Regions from separate parts of the Lysinibacillus sp. ACHW1.5 genome, predicted to be linked through region 2. Evidence: riboswitches for the same ligand, from Rfam matches in the RefSeq annotation. Region 2 holds a riboswitch; the other holds the start of a gene.

Evidence for each region. A riboswitch is a leader RNA that binds a small molecule or an ion and turns the genes downstream of it on or off. The one in region 2 is predicted to bind S-adenosylmethionine.
Region 1: it holds a riboswitch for S-adenosylmethionine, as region 2 does, so the genes downstream of both, L6W14_RS01875 (O-acetylhomoserine aminocarboxypropyltransferase/cysteine synthase family protein) here and L6W14_RS07685 (YezD family protein) in region 2, are expected to answer to the same signal.

What each region holds. Positions count from the first base shown of each region.
Region 1 covers NZ_CP091777.1:388,769-394,716, reverse strand. The annotation lists gene L6W14_RS01875 (O-acetylhomoserine aminocarboxypropyltransferase/cysteine synthase family protein) at 90-1,391, opposite strand; SAM riboswitch class I at 1,508-1,621, opposite strand; gene L6W14_RS01870 (glycerol-3-phosphate acyltransferase) at 1,777-2,409, shown strand; gene L6W14_RS01865 (DASS family sodium-coupled anion symporter) at 2,605-4,086, shown strand; gene L6W14_RS01860 (succinyl-CoA:acetate CoA-transferase ScpC) at 4,160-5,683, opposite strand.
Region 2 covers NZ_CP091777.1:1,620,841-1,626,788, reverse strand. The annotation lists gene L6W14_RS07710 (formate--tetrahydrofolate ligase) at 1-770, opposite strand, end outside; gene L6W14_RS07705 (cold-shock protein) at 983-1,183, shown strand; gene L6W14_RS07700 (amphi-Trp domain-containing protein) at 1,329-1,607, shown strand; gene L6W14_RS07695 (VOC family protein) at 1,979-2,764, opposite strand; gene L6W14_RS07690 (flavin reductase family protein) at 2,914-3,399, shown strand; gene L6W14_RS07685 (YezD family protein) at 3,490-3,645, opposite strand; SAM riboswitch class I at 3,716-3,811, opposite strand; gene L6W14_RS07680 (DUF418 domain-containing protein) at 3,982-5,076, opposite strand; gene L6W14_RS07675 (TetR/AcrR family transcriptional regulator) at 5,060-5,662, opposite strand; gene L6W14_RS07670 (phosphopantothenoylcysteine decarboxylase domain-containing protein) at 5,765-5,948, opposite strand, start outside.

The sequences.
Region 1 (5,948 bases), 1.2 Mb from region 2:
ATGTAGCAGCGTTTAACGCATTACCAAATGAGGCTAATCGAATGAGAAAATACGTAAACGCCACAACATTCTACCATTTGTTTTAAATTTTAAGCTTCTACTGTTTGTTCAGCTGTTGTTGCCTGTGTAATGGCTTGATCTAAATCAGCAATAATATCCTCTACTGCCTCTAAACCGATGGATAAGCGAATGAGCGACTCGGTTACACCAGCTTGAACTAATTCGTCTGCTGATAGTTGCTGATGAGTAGTGGAAGCTGGATGAATAATTAATGACTTTGCATCACCTACATTTGCTACATGTGAGAATAATTTCACGCTATCAATAAGCTTTCGCCCAGCTTCTCGTCCACCCTTTATGCCAAATGTAAGCACTGAACCGAAGCCATTTCTTAAATATTTTTTTGCTAACCCATGTGTCGGAAAATCTTCTAGGCCATTATAATTTACATACTCCACAGATGGGTGGTTTTGTAAATACTCAGCCACTGCCAATGCATTTTCATTGTGTTTAGGGATACGCAGATGAAGCGTTTCTAACCCTTGCAATAAATTAAAGGCAGCATCAGCACTTAATGTTGGACCAAAATCACGTAATAATTGTACACGTAGCTTTGTAGCAAAGGCAGCAGAAGCTGTATCAATTCCATAACGTAGACCATGGTAAGAGGCATCTGGTTCAGTAAAACCAGGGAATCGACCGCTAGTCCAATCAAACTTACCAGCGTCTACAACAACGCCCCCTAAAGTTGTGCCATGACCTCCTATCCATTTAGTTGCTGAATGAACCACAACATCTGCACCGTATTCAATAGGTGTAGAACCGTAAGGAGAAGCGAACGTGCTGTCAATAATTAATGGTAGACCATTATCATGTGCAATTTTAGCTACTGCTTCAATATCTAAAACCTTTAAGCTTGGATTACCATAAACCTCTGCAAAGACAGCTTTTGTTTTATCAGTAATCGCCGCATTAAAATTCTCTGGGTTTGTTTCATCTACAAAAATCGTTTTAATACCATAGTTTGGTAATGTGTTAGCAAATAAATTATACGTACCACCATATAAAGAACTAGCTGCTACTATCTCATCACCAGCTCCAGCTAGATTTAAAATGGAAAATGCGATAGCTGCTGCACCAGATGAAAGTGCTACTGCTGCTGTTCCACCTTCCAATAAAGCCACACGTTTTTCAAACACATCAACTGTTGGATTGGTAATTCGTGTGTAAATGTTCCCTGCTTCCTCTAAGGCAAAAAGACGTTGCGCATGAGCAGTGTCTTTAAATACAAAAGCAGTTGAGCGATAGACTGGAACTGTGCGAGAACCCGTCACTGGGTCTGGCTCTTGACCACCATGCAACAGCAATGTTTCTGGTTTAAAATTTGTCATTGTGTACCTCCAAATGGTTATTTTTTTACGATGGTACCGGAGATGAGGAGGATTTTTCTGTAGAAAACAAAAACCCTCTTCAGCTAAGAAGAGGGTTGCGGTTGCAAGTTTTCCTCCCCTTATCTGCCAGATCCAAGTAAGAATCTGTAGGAATTAGCACCTTAGTAAGCTCATTGCTTACTGGTTGCCGGGCATCATAGGGCCTATCCCTCCGCCGCTCTTGATAAGAGTATGAGATTCAATTTCCATCGTTGTTACACAGTATAAACATAGAGTTTTTTTCTGTCAACATGTAAATTTTATTTTTTCCGAAACTTCTGTCTGCTCTTATACGTAATATGAACGCATACACTATTTTAGAAAAAATTTTGAGAGGAGTATTTTTATGGTAAAAGCCGTGATCATTTTTCTTATGATTGGCTATTTAATAGGCTGTATTCACGGCTCTAAAGTAGCCCAATTTTTATCGGGGGTTGATTTAAAAAAGGCTGGCCACGGTAATGCTGGTGCCTCTAATGCTACTCTTTCCCTCGGCTGGAAATATGGCGTTTTAGTAGCCCTCATCGATATAGGGAAAGGCGTTGTGGCTATTATAGGTGCACATTTTTATCTAGCGGACGCCATTCATTTAACAGAAGAACAGATTTGGCTGCTTACTTATATTATGGCTGCTGGGGTTATTTTAGGTCATAATTTCCCATTCTACATGGGCTTCAACGGCGGGAAAGGAACGGCCTCCATCATTGGTATTTTACTTGCCGTTGATTGGAAGATTGGTTTATTTGCACTTATTTTATTTGTTATTTTATCCTTTGCAACAAATTATTTAATTGTTGGTGTGCTAGAATTTTATCTCGTGTTTTGTACAGCAACTTATTTATGGATTCCTGGCATTGGTCCAACCATTATAGCTCTTTTTCTTTTTGGCATAGCCATCATCCTGCATCTTGAAAATATTAAACGATTAGTCAATGGCACAGAGCCTAAAGTAACTTCTGCCTTTAAGAAAAAGAAATAATATTTTATGGATATTTTTGTATTTTTTGTGACCATGTATTTTCTCTTTATCTACTCATATTGCTGTAAAAAACACCATTTTCACATAGATTTTTATCTACAATAAAATACATATATTCTTATCTTAATAAAACATTATACAGGCCGATGTTATGGATAATAATCGTCATTTTTATCGTAGAAAGGATGAGGAAATATGTCTTCACCAAAGCAAGCAGCTACAAAACTTAATTTAAAGCCACTATGGATTGGCTTGGCATTCGCGTTACTTATCATTATTACCTTTTTACCTAATAATGGTGATTTACCTATAGCTGGACAACGAGCTTTAGCCATTTTAGCTTTTGCAGTCATCCTTTGGGTTACAGAGGCCGTTTCATATCCTGTAAGCTCGGCCATGATCATTGCACTAGTAACTGTATTACTAGGACTCGCTCCGTCAATGGATGATCCAACTACAGAGCTAGGAACAGCTAGCGCATTAAAATTATCTTTAAGTGGCTTTAGTAATTCTGCCGTTGCTTTAGTAGCAGCAGCTCTTTTTCTAGCGGCAGCAATGCAAATTACTAATCTACATAAACGACTTGCTCTTTGGATTCTTTCACTGGTGGGAACGAAAACAAAAGCTATCGTATTTGGCGCTATTTTAGTCTCTATCGTCCTCGCATTTTTTGTACCCTCTGCTACAGCACGAGCTGGCGCGGTAGTACCGATATTGCTTGGAATGGTTGCAGCGTTTGGTTTACCACGTGATAGTCGGCTTGCTGCCTTGTTAGTTATTACTTCGGTACAAGCCGTTTCCATTTGGAATATCGGTATTAAGACTGCAGCAGCTCAAAATATGGTGGCCTTAAACTTTATCCAAGAGCAATTTAACGTGGATATTTCATGGGGTGCTTGGCTACTTTATGCCGCCCCCTTCTCAATTATTATGTCTATCTTTTTATTTTTCATTATGATTGCTTTAATTAAACCTGAGACTAGCAATATCGAAGGTGGTAAAGAGGTCATCAAAAAACAGCTTGCAGAGCTGGGCCCATTAAAGGCTCCTGAAATTCGTTTAATCATTACATCCGTAGTTTTACTATTTTTCTGGGCAACTGAAGGAAAGCTACATCCATTCGATACGACAACAGTCACAATTATTGCTATCGCTATTCTATTAATGCCCAAAATCGGTGTGTATTCATGGAAGGAAGTTGAGCCCCATATTCCATGGGGGACAATTATCGTCTTTGCGGTAGGTATTATGTTAGGAACCATTTTACTGAATACGCAAGGTGCTGCATGGTTATCAGATAAAGTTTTCGGTTCACTTGGGCTAGATACTATGCCTTTACTAGCAACCATTGCACTCGTAACTTTATTTAACATTTTGATTCATTTAGGCTTTGCAAGCGCAACTAGCTTAGCCTCAGCACTTATACCTGTGTTTATCGTTTTAGCCTCCACATTAACAGCTAATGTTGATCAAGTTGGTTTTGTTATTGTGCAACAATTCGTCATAAGCTTTGGCTTCCTATTACCAATTAGTGCACCACAAAACATGCTTGCCTATGGTACAGGTTCCTTTACAACAAAGGATTTCTTGAAATCTGGGATTCCATTAACCATTATCGGTTTCCTTCTCATACTTTTGTTCTCTGCAACTTATTGGAAATGGATTGGATTATTATAAGACTTTCATTAAATTAAAACGTAAAAGCCTTGAAGAAACAGACTATCTGTCCTTCAAGGCTTTTAATTTAATACTATTGTTTCGTAAAAGCAGGGTCCTTCATCGTACCGTTTTTCGCATAATTAACGTGCCATGATAGTGCTTTTTCTAGGTCATGTGGAGTGTGATGTCCACCCGTTGCCTCATTGGCATCATTAAAGTACTGCCACAGTTGCTCCTTGTAATCAGGATGTGCACAATTATCAATGATAAGTCCCACTCGTTCTTTTGGAGCAAGTCCTCGTAAATCTGCTACGCCCTGTTCAGTTACAATGACATCAACATCATGCTCCGTATGATCCACATGTGAGACCATTGGGACAATACTCGAAATATCTCCACCCTTAGCATAAGACTTTGTCACGAAAATTCCTAAACGTGCATTACGAGCAAAGTCACCAGACCCTCCGATACCATTCATCATCTTTGTACCAGAAACGTGTGTGGAATTCACATTGCCGTAAATATCTAATTCCAATGCCGTATTCACTGAAATTAATCCGAGTCGACGAATAATTTCAGGCTGATTTGAAATTTCTTGAGGGCGCAGCACCAATTTATCAGCATATTTTTCAAAATTCCCATAAACACGGTTTCCTACTTGCTCAGAAAGGGTAATAGAAGTTGCAGATGCAAAATTCACTTTCCCTGCATCCATTAATTCAAATACTGCATCCTGGAGAACTTCAGAATAAACTTCTAAGTTCTCAAACTCAGAGTCTTTAAAGCCTAGCAATACAGCATTTGCTACTGAACCTACACCAGATTGAATTGGTCGCAAACTTGTAGTTAAGCGACCTACTTTAATCTCTTCACGTAGGAAATTTAATAAGTGATTAGCCATAACATCTGTCTCTTCATCCGCAGGGACAATTGTTGATGGCGCATCTAATATATCCGAAATGACGATGCCTTTTACTTTATCTAAATCTAGTGGAATTCCAATTATACCAAGACGATCAGAAACATTCTGTAAAGGAATTGGATCACGTTTTCCTTGTTGTGCAGGTACATAAATATCATGTATACCCTCTAATGCATCAAGCTGTGCTACGTTTAATTCAATGATGACTTGGTCTGCTTCTTGCACAAAAATAGGAGAGTTACCAACTGATGTTGTAGGAATTAATAAGCCTTCTTCTGTAATAGCAGCAGCTTCAATGATCGCAAAATCAATTGGTCCAATAATACCTTGACGAACAAGCTCAGCATTATGGGAAAGATGGGCATCGACAAATGTGATATCACCACTATTGATTTTATTACGAATACCAGAATCTGCTTGGAAAGGACCGCGCTTACGAATGACCCCTGCTTCCGCTAAATATTGGTCTACCTCAGGTCCAAGTGATGCACCTGTAAAGACATCTACTTGAAAATCCTCTTTTTTTGCTTTTTCTACAAGTGCAAGAGGTACAACCTTAACATCGCCAGCACGTGTGAATCCGCTCATCCCTAATACCATGCCATCCTTAATCCAAGAAGCTGCTTCTTCTGCTGTTACAACCTTGCTTCGTAATTGTTCATGACGAAGCTTTTTCGCTAACTTTTCTTCCATTCCCTATTCCTCCATTCCACTTTATTTTTGTTCAACTTGCATATTTGGTTCCAGTAAATCTGTGACATCCGTCAGAGAGTGTATCTTTATTCCAGGAGGATCTCATCACCTAATAGCTAATGCTGTCTAAACATTTGTGAATAAAGATCATGTAATTTTTGGTAGCACAACCAAATAAACAGTCGCTTCTATAATTTTATACTATTTAGAATATTTAATCTATATCAAATGAAATATTTTACTTTACGAGATAATTTCGACATTT
Region 2 (5,948 bases):
TTAAAGGCATCTTTTAATAATAGTGTTAAGGCACCCTCTACCTGTAAATCACGCACAAAGACAGGCTCACGCTCGAAAGTATAGCCAATCACGATACTAGCGATTCGCTCACGTAAATCCTCAATGCTTGTTGCTAAACAGAATACTGCCATAATTTCAGAGGCAACCGTAATATCAAAGCCATCCTCACGCGGCATGCCTTGAACAGGACCACCTAATCCCACCACTACCTTACGAAGGGCACGATCATTTAAGTCCATGACACGCTTCCAAATAATGCGTCGTGGATCAATGTTAAGTGTATTACCTTGGTGGATATGATTATCAATAAATGCGGATAAAGCATTGTTAGCTGTTGTAATCGCATGAAGGTCGCCAGTAAAATGTAAATTAATATCCTCCATTGGTATAACTTGTGCGTAACCTCCGCCAGTTGCGCCACCTTTTACGCCCATAACTGGACCTAATGATGGTTCACGTAATGCGACCATCACCTTCTTATCTAATTGATGAAGGGCATCTGCTAGTCCAACAGTCACAGTCGACTTTCCTTCACCAGCTGGGGTTGGACTAATAGCTGATACTAATACTACCTTTGCATCCTCGCCCTGAGCAGTAATTTTTAATGGGTCGATCTTTGCTTTGTAGCGGCCATACTGTTCAAGAGCATCCTCTGGAATACCCGCAGCATTGGCAATTTCCGTAATAGGTTTGATCACTGCTTGACTAGCGATTTCTAAATCTGATAATGGTTGATTTTTCGTTGTCATTTGGCATCCTACTTTCTATGTTGTTCATTTCCATTATAGTCTTAATTGTGAAAAAAAAGAAAGCCAGATATGCAAGCATTTCGTCAATCAATTGACATCTTTGTTCAATTCCTGTATGTTCTAAGAGAAAATGCAATTTTTTCACATTTTCTCAATGAGTGCACCATTTATTAACTTTATTTTACATTCAAGCGCATTGGAGGCGAATGCTTATGCAACAGGGGATCGTAAAGTGGTTCAATAATGAAAAAGGTTATGGCTTTATTGAATGTGATGATGGCGAAGATGTATTTGTTCATTTTACGGGCATCCAGGAGGAAGGCTTCCGTACACTTGAAGAAGGTCAAAAGGTTTCATTTGATGTTGTGGAAGGCAATCGTGGACCCCAAGCATCAAATGTTGTAAAACTATAAGCATAATGGGGCTATCCATGTAGTTCCAGATTAGCAGCGGATTAGGAAATGCATCGTTTCCTTCATCCGCTTTTTGTATTGTTTTATAAGCTGAATGCCCCCTCCATGTTATAATAGAAGTAACAATACGTAAGGAGGGATCTCGATGCAAAAACAAAATAAACCCATGACTGAAGTTATTTTGAAGCATAAAGAACGACAAAGTGTAGCAGAATTTGCAGCAACACTGGAAACGATTGCAAAAAAGCTTAAAGAAAATGGTGAATTCACTTTTGTTCAAGACACAGAGCCAACAGTTGTCAGCCCAAGTGAACAGCTCAAAATCGAATACTCCTATACAAAAAAGGGCGACAAGCATTCATTTGAAATTGAATTTGATTGGTATACAGGTACAGAAACACCGAAAAAAATGACAATTGAATAATAATTGGCAACGAAAATCCACTTCTCTGATGAAGTGGATTTTTCCATATTGTTGAATTAAAGATCATGTCACTGCTAAAACTTTTTAGCAAGGTGAGGGGGTGATTTCGCTCCAGGGTCTCCTCTATAACGCTAAATCCACAGGAAAGCAAGTAGCCAGCATAATAAATTCTATTGATGGTTTTGTTTTTCAATACTTATGTAAAAAGGCGAGAGCAAAAGTGTTTCAGCCCATAAAAATACCGAGCTATCCACTAAAACGCTTACGAAGTGTTTCGGAATAGTTCGGTTTTTCTAGTTATCATGTTTGTTAATGTAAAGATTATTCGGCTTAATGAAGGTCCCTGTTAGTGATGTTCCAGCCTTTTCTCCTTATCGATTTATCCAATAAAAAGCACCAGGGCAAACTAAAGTTTCCTTTGTTCGTTTAGAATCCTTTAATGTCACACCAAATGGTCCCTCTTTGACATGACCAAGTGTCATTGTCATCGCGCTCTCTTCCTCATAGAAATCTAAACGCATATTCGGTAGCTGTAGTGACATATACTGCTCATATTGCGTAGGCACTGGTAGCTGTAACACCTCTTGCCACAGTTGTACTGTTGCCTGCATGTCCTTGACGTAGAATTGGACGGATTCCATGGTTATAGCCTGTTTGACATCAATGGCACCACTTGCCTTTAATTGAACCAAACGCTCTTCATCTGCCTCCGCCCATTCAATCAAAAATGGAAAATCAATTGGCAGATCTGGCTTACCAAAATGCAATAGCTTCCATTCTACCACAGTGCCATCTGGTCTTGTTCTGCTACATGCATCTGGTCCATATACTTCATAGCCCAATGCTCGCAAGCGTCGACCCTCTTCCTCAATATTTTTTGTGCGCAGAGCAATTCGAGAAAATCCCTGGCGCTCTTGATCACGTTTAAACGTATAATGTAGGGAATATGGGTATTGTGCCGCTTGCTCAAATAAATCACGATCATAGATAGCAATTTGTTCAATATAGCTTAAGCCAAAGTAGCTTAACGTATTATAAGTCCCCCACATCGTGTGCTGCCCACCATTCACTGTATGGACATTTCGTTTATTGAAGAAAACCTTTATATTTTCTGGTGATTCCACTTGATGAACCAAATGATCAAAATATAAAGTCATGGCCATTCCCCTTTCTTTCCCCATTACCTTTACCTGTATGTTTGATTAGTTTAAAATTTACTCAAGAAAAGGAGTTACTAGTAGGATATGAAAAAAAGTTTCGTTTACCTACAAACTCCGTTCACTAATTTCATAAAGAGGTGATTTGAATGACAGATTTAGTAGCTGCTTTTAAATTGGCATTAGGTAATTATCCTACAGGCGTAACAGTTGTCACGACATGTCATGACACAAAACCGATTGGCTTAACCGTCAATTCCTTTGCATCTGTTTCAATCGACCCGCTCCTTATTTTGTGGTCACTCGATAAAAAATCTCAGCTCCATCCTTATTTCACGACTTCGCCAAATTTTGCGGTCAATATTTTAGCGAGTGATCAAGAGCATTTATGTACACTATTTGCCAGTAAAATCCCTGATCGCTTTGCACAAGCAAAATGGTCAACTTCCTCTTTAGGACTACCGATTTTACATGATACAGCAGCTAATTTACAATGTAAAACATTTCAGCAAATCGATGCTGGCGACCATACCATTTTTATTGGGCAGGTCGTAGACATTACAAATGCTCAAAAAGAGCCTTTGCTTTATCATCGCCGTCATATCGGTCCCATACCAAAAAGCTTTTATAGCTAGCCTTTACACAAAAAAAGGGCCACTTGTAAGCACAGGAAATCCTTCATGCTTATAGGTGGCCGTTTGACATAAGTTCTACTGAAATCATTGTTATTTTTTCTGCGGAAATCTCTGCTTTTCAAGCCTATTAATTTGCACAATCACACCATCTTGAATCGTAATATGCACTTCACCAAATTCAAGATTTTGAATCGCCTTCGCAATTGCCTCTAGTTTCTTATCATCTACTTTTACTGACTGAGCCATACGATACACCCCTTCTTTTTTATCCTTATTGTTCATAAAGAGGCCAACGCATCAAACTGATTGATAGCCCCTCCTATCTCTCAGACACCATCTGTTGGATTTGGCACCTGTTGTTCGGTTGCCGAGGCTTCATTGGGCCAAGTCCCTCCACCTCTCTTGATAAGAGTACTGCGTTTCTTGAAAATAATTCTATAATTCTGCTATAGGAATGTCAATACAAAATATTAGAAAACCTAGTTGAATACTATGCAATATGTCGTTTAGATTAAAAGACTCCCTATACCTAAAGTATTTTATGCCTAGTCAGTGAGAAATAGATGGCAATCCATTAATTTATTACAAGCTCCATTTCCTCATCATGAATTCAAGTGGGCCTCGATGATGTTTAGTCCTCCACCATACAGAAACCACGACACATCCTAAAAAATAACAGCAGGCATACAGCATGGAAAAAGCAAGTGTTTGGTTCTCCAGCTTTTGGCAAATAATTAGTATTCCAATGCCTATAACAACATGGCCAACATAATGCGTTAAAGACATTTGTCCAGTTAATATGAAAGATTGAATAACTTTATTTTTACATGTCTCTACAAGATAGATGGAGCCAACAATGATAACAATAGCCGAAGCCGAATTAGAGAGGACATACATCATATTCGGTGGAATCGGTCCTGTATCAAATAAATACAATGCACTCTCTACATCTAATAAATGAATGGTTGTCATCTTAATGAATAACGTTGAACAAGTCTCAGTCACGATGACTAGCAATAAGCCTATCACCAGTAAGTTTTTTCTTAATGTATGATTTGTTAAATCTAATGTGCCCATTACCATCCCTATCAGAAAGAAGCAAATCCAGGGGAATAGTGGATGATAGCCATTAAACATCAAATTTCTTATAAATCCAGCTGGTGTCCAAAAATCAAGATACTCTAGTAGCACATATGTTGGATGCCAACCAGCAAGGTAACTAAATTGAATTTGAAGCCATTGTGAAAGGATAAGGATGGCACCAATTATGAAGATCATCATTTTCTTGGATTGGGCAATCAAACAAGCAGCAACAAACATATACACGCCATAATAATGTAAGATATCTCCTGTCCAGCCGATTGCATATAATATAATCCCTATCGTAAATAACAAAAGCGCCCTCTTCCACAAAGTAAGTCGATTTTGACGAAGAAGGATTGGGTCCTTACTCTCTCTAGCCTGACGAGTCATTAAGGCTGTCCCTATTCCTGCTAGCATGACAAATACGGCCGAAGCACGTCCCTCGAAAAGATGTTGGAAGGCCATTAACCATGTTGAACCATTCGTTGTAGAACCTGTTATGACGCCAAAATTGACAATGAACATGCCAAGCATGGCGAGAGCTCTTGCAAAATCAAGACCTTCAATGCGCCGATCATCATTTCTTTTTGTCATCTTTGCCCCCTTGGATAACGCTATTCACTGCCTCCTTCCAAATAGCCCTATAGTTCAATTGGTTGCCTGTTAACATGAAATTACCGATATTATCATAGACGAGGGCTAGCATCTGTGCCTTCGCTTCTATATGGGGAGTATCCTCTAGCACGCCTAGCTGTACGCCATATCGTAGGATAGCAACAAAGCTCGTTAAAAAGCTTGTTTCTAGCTCTACTAATTGTCTTTTATAGTTTTCATCGCGGGCCGCTAATAGTACATATTGATTAAATATTTTATTAAAATAAGGGTCCTTGTCCTGTGCCTCAATAGATTTATAGCCTAGCTTAAGTAATTCCTCCTTAAAATTAGCAGAAGAAAGCTCTTTATACTCCACAGCGACATCATGTTGAATTTCTTTATACAATTCATCAAATATGAAAGCGATTAATTGATCTTTTGATTGAAAATAATAGTAAATGGCTGGTTTTGAAATACCGACCTCTGTAGCAATCATTGCTAAGCTTGTTTTTTCAAATCCATTTTCCGCAAACATCCCATAAGCAATTTCTATAATCTTTTGAAAAGTTTGTTCTTTATTTCCCATTATTACCCTCCTTTTTTACCGACCGTTAAGTAAATATTATAGGATGCTAACCTTTTAGACAAGAAAAAACTGCGTAGAAATATTTCTCTACACAGTTCATATTTATTGATTTTGTAAATACATCATTAAAGCTTCTGCTGTTTTTTGCTTGCCCATTACTTTAAGAGGCTGTCCATCAGCAGGTACAATCCAATGAGGTTCATCCCCCCCATATAAAGACTGAGAGCTATTTGCTACCATAAATTGTGCATTGGCTGTTTCCATACGCAGTCTGGCACGAGCTAAC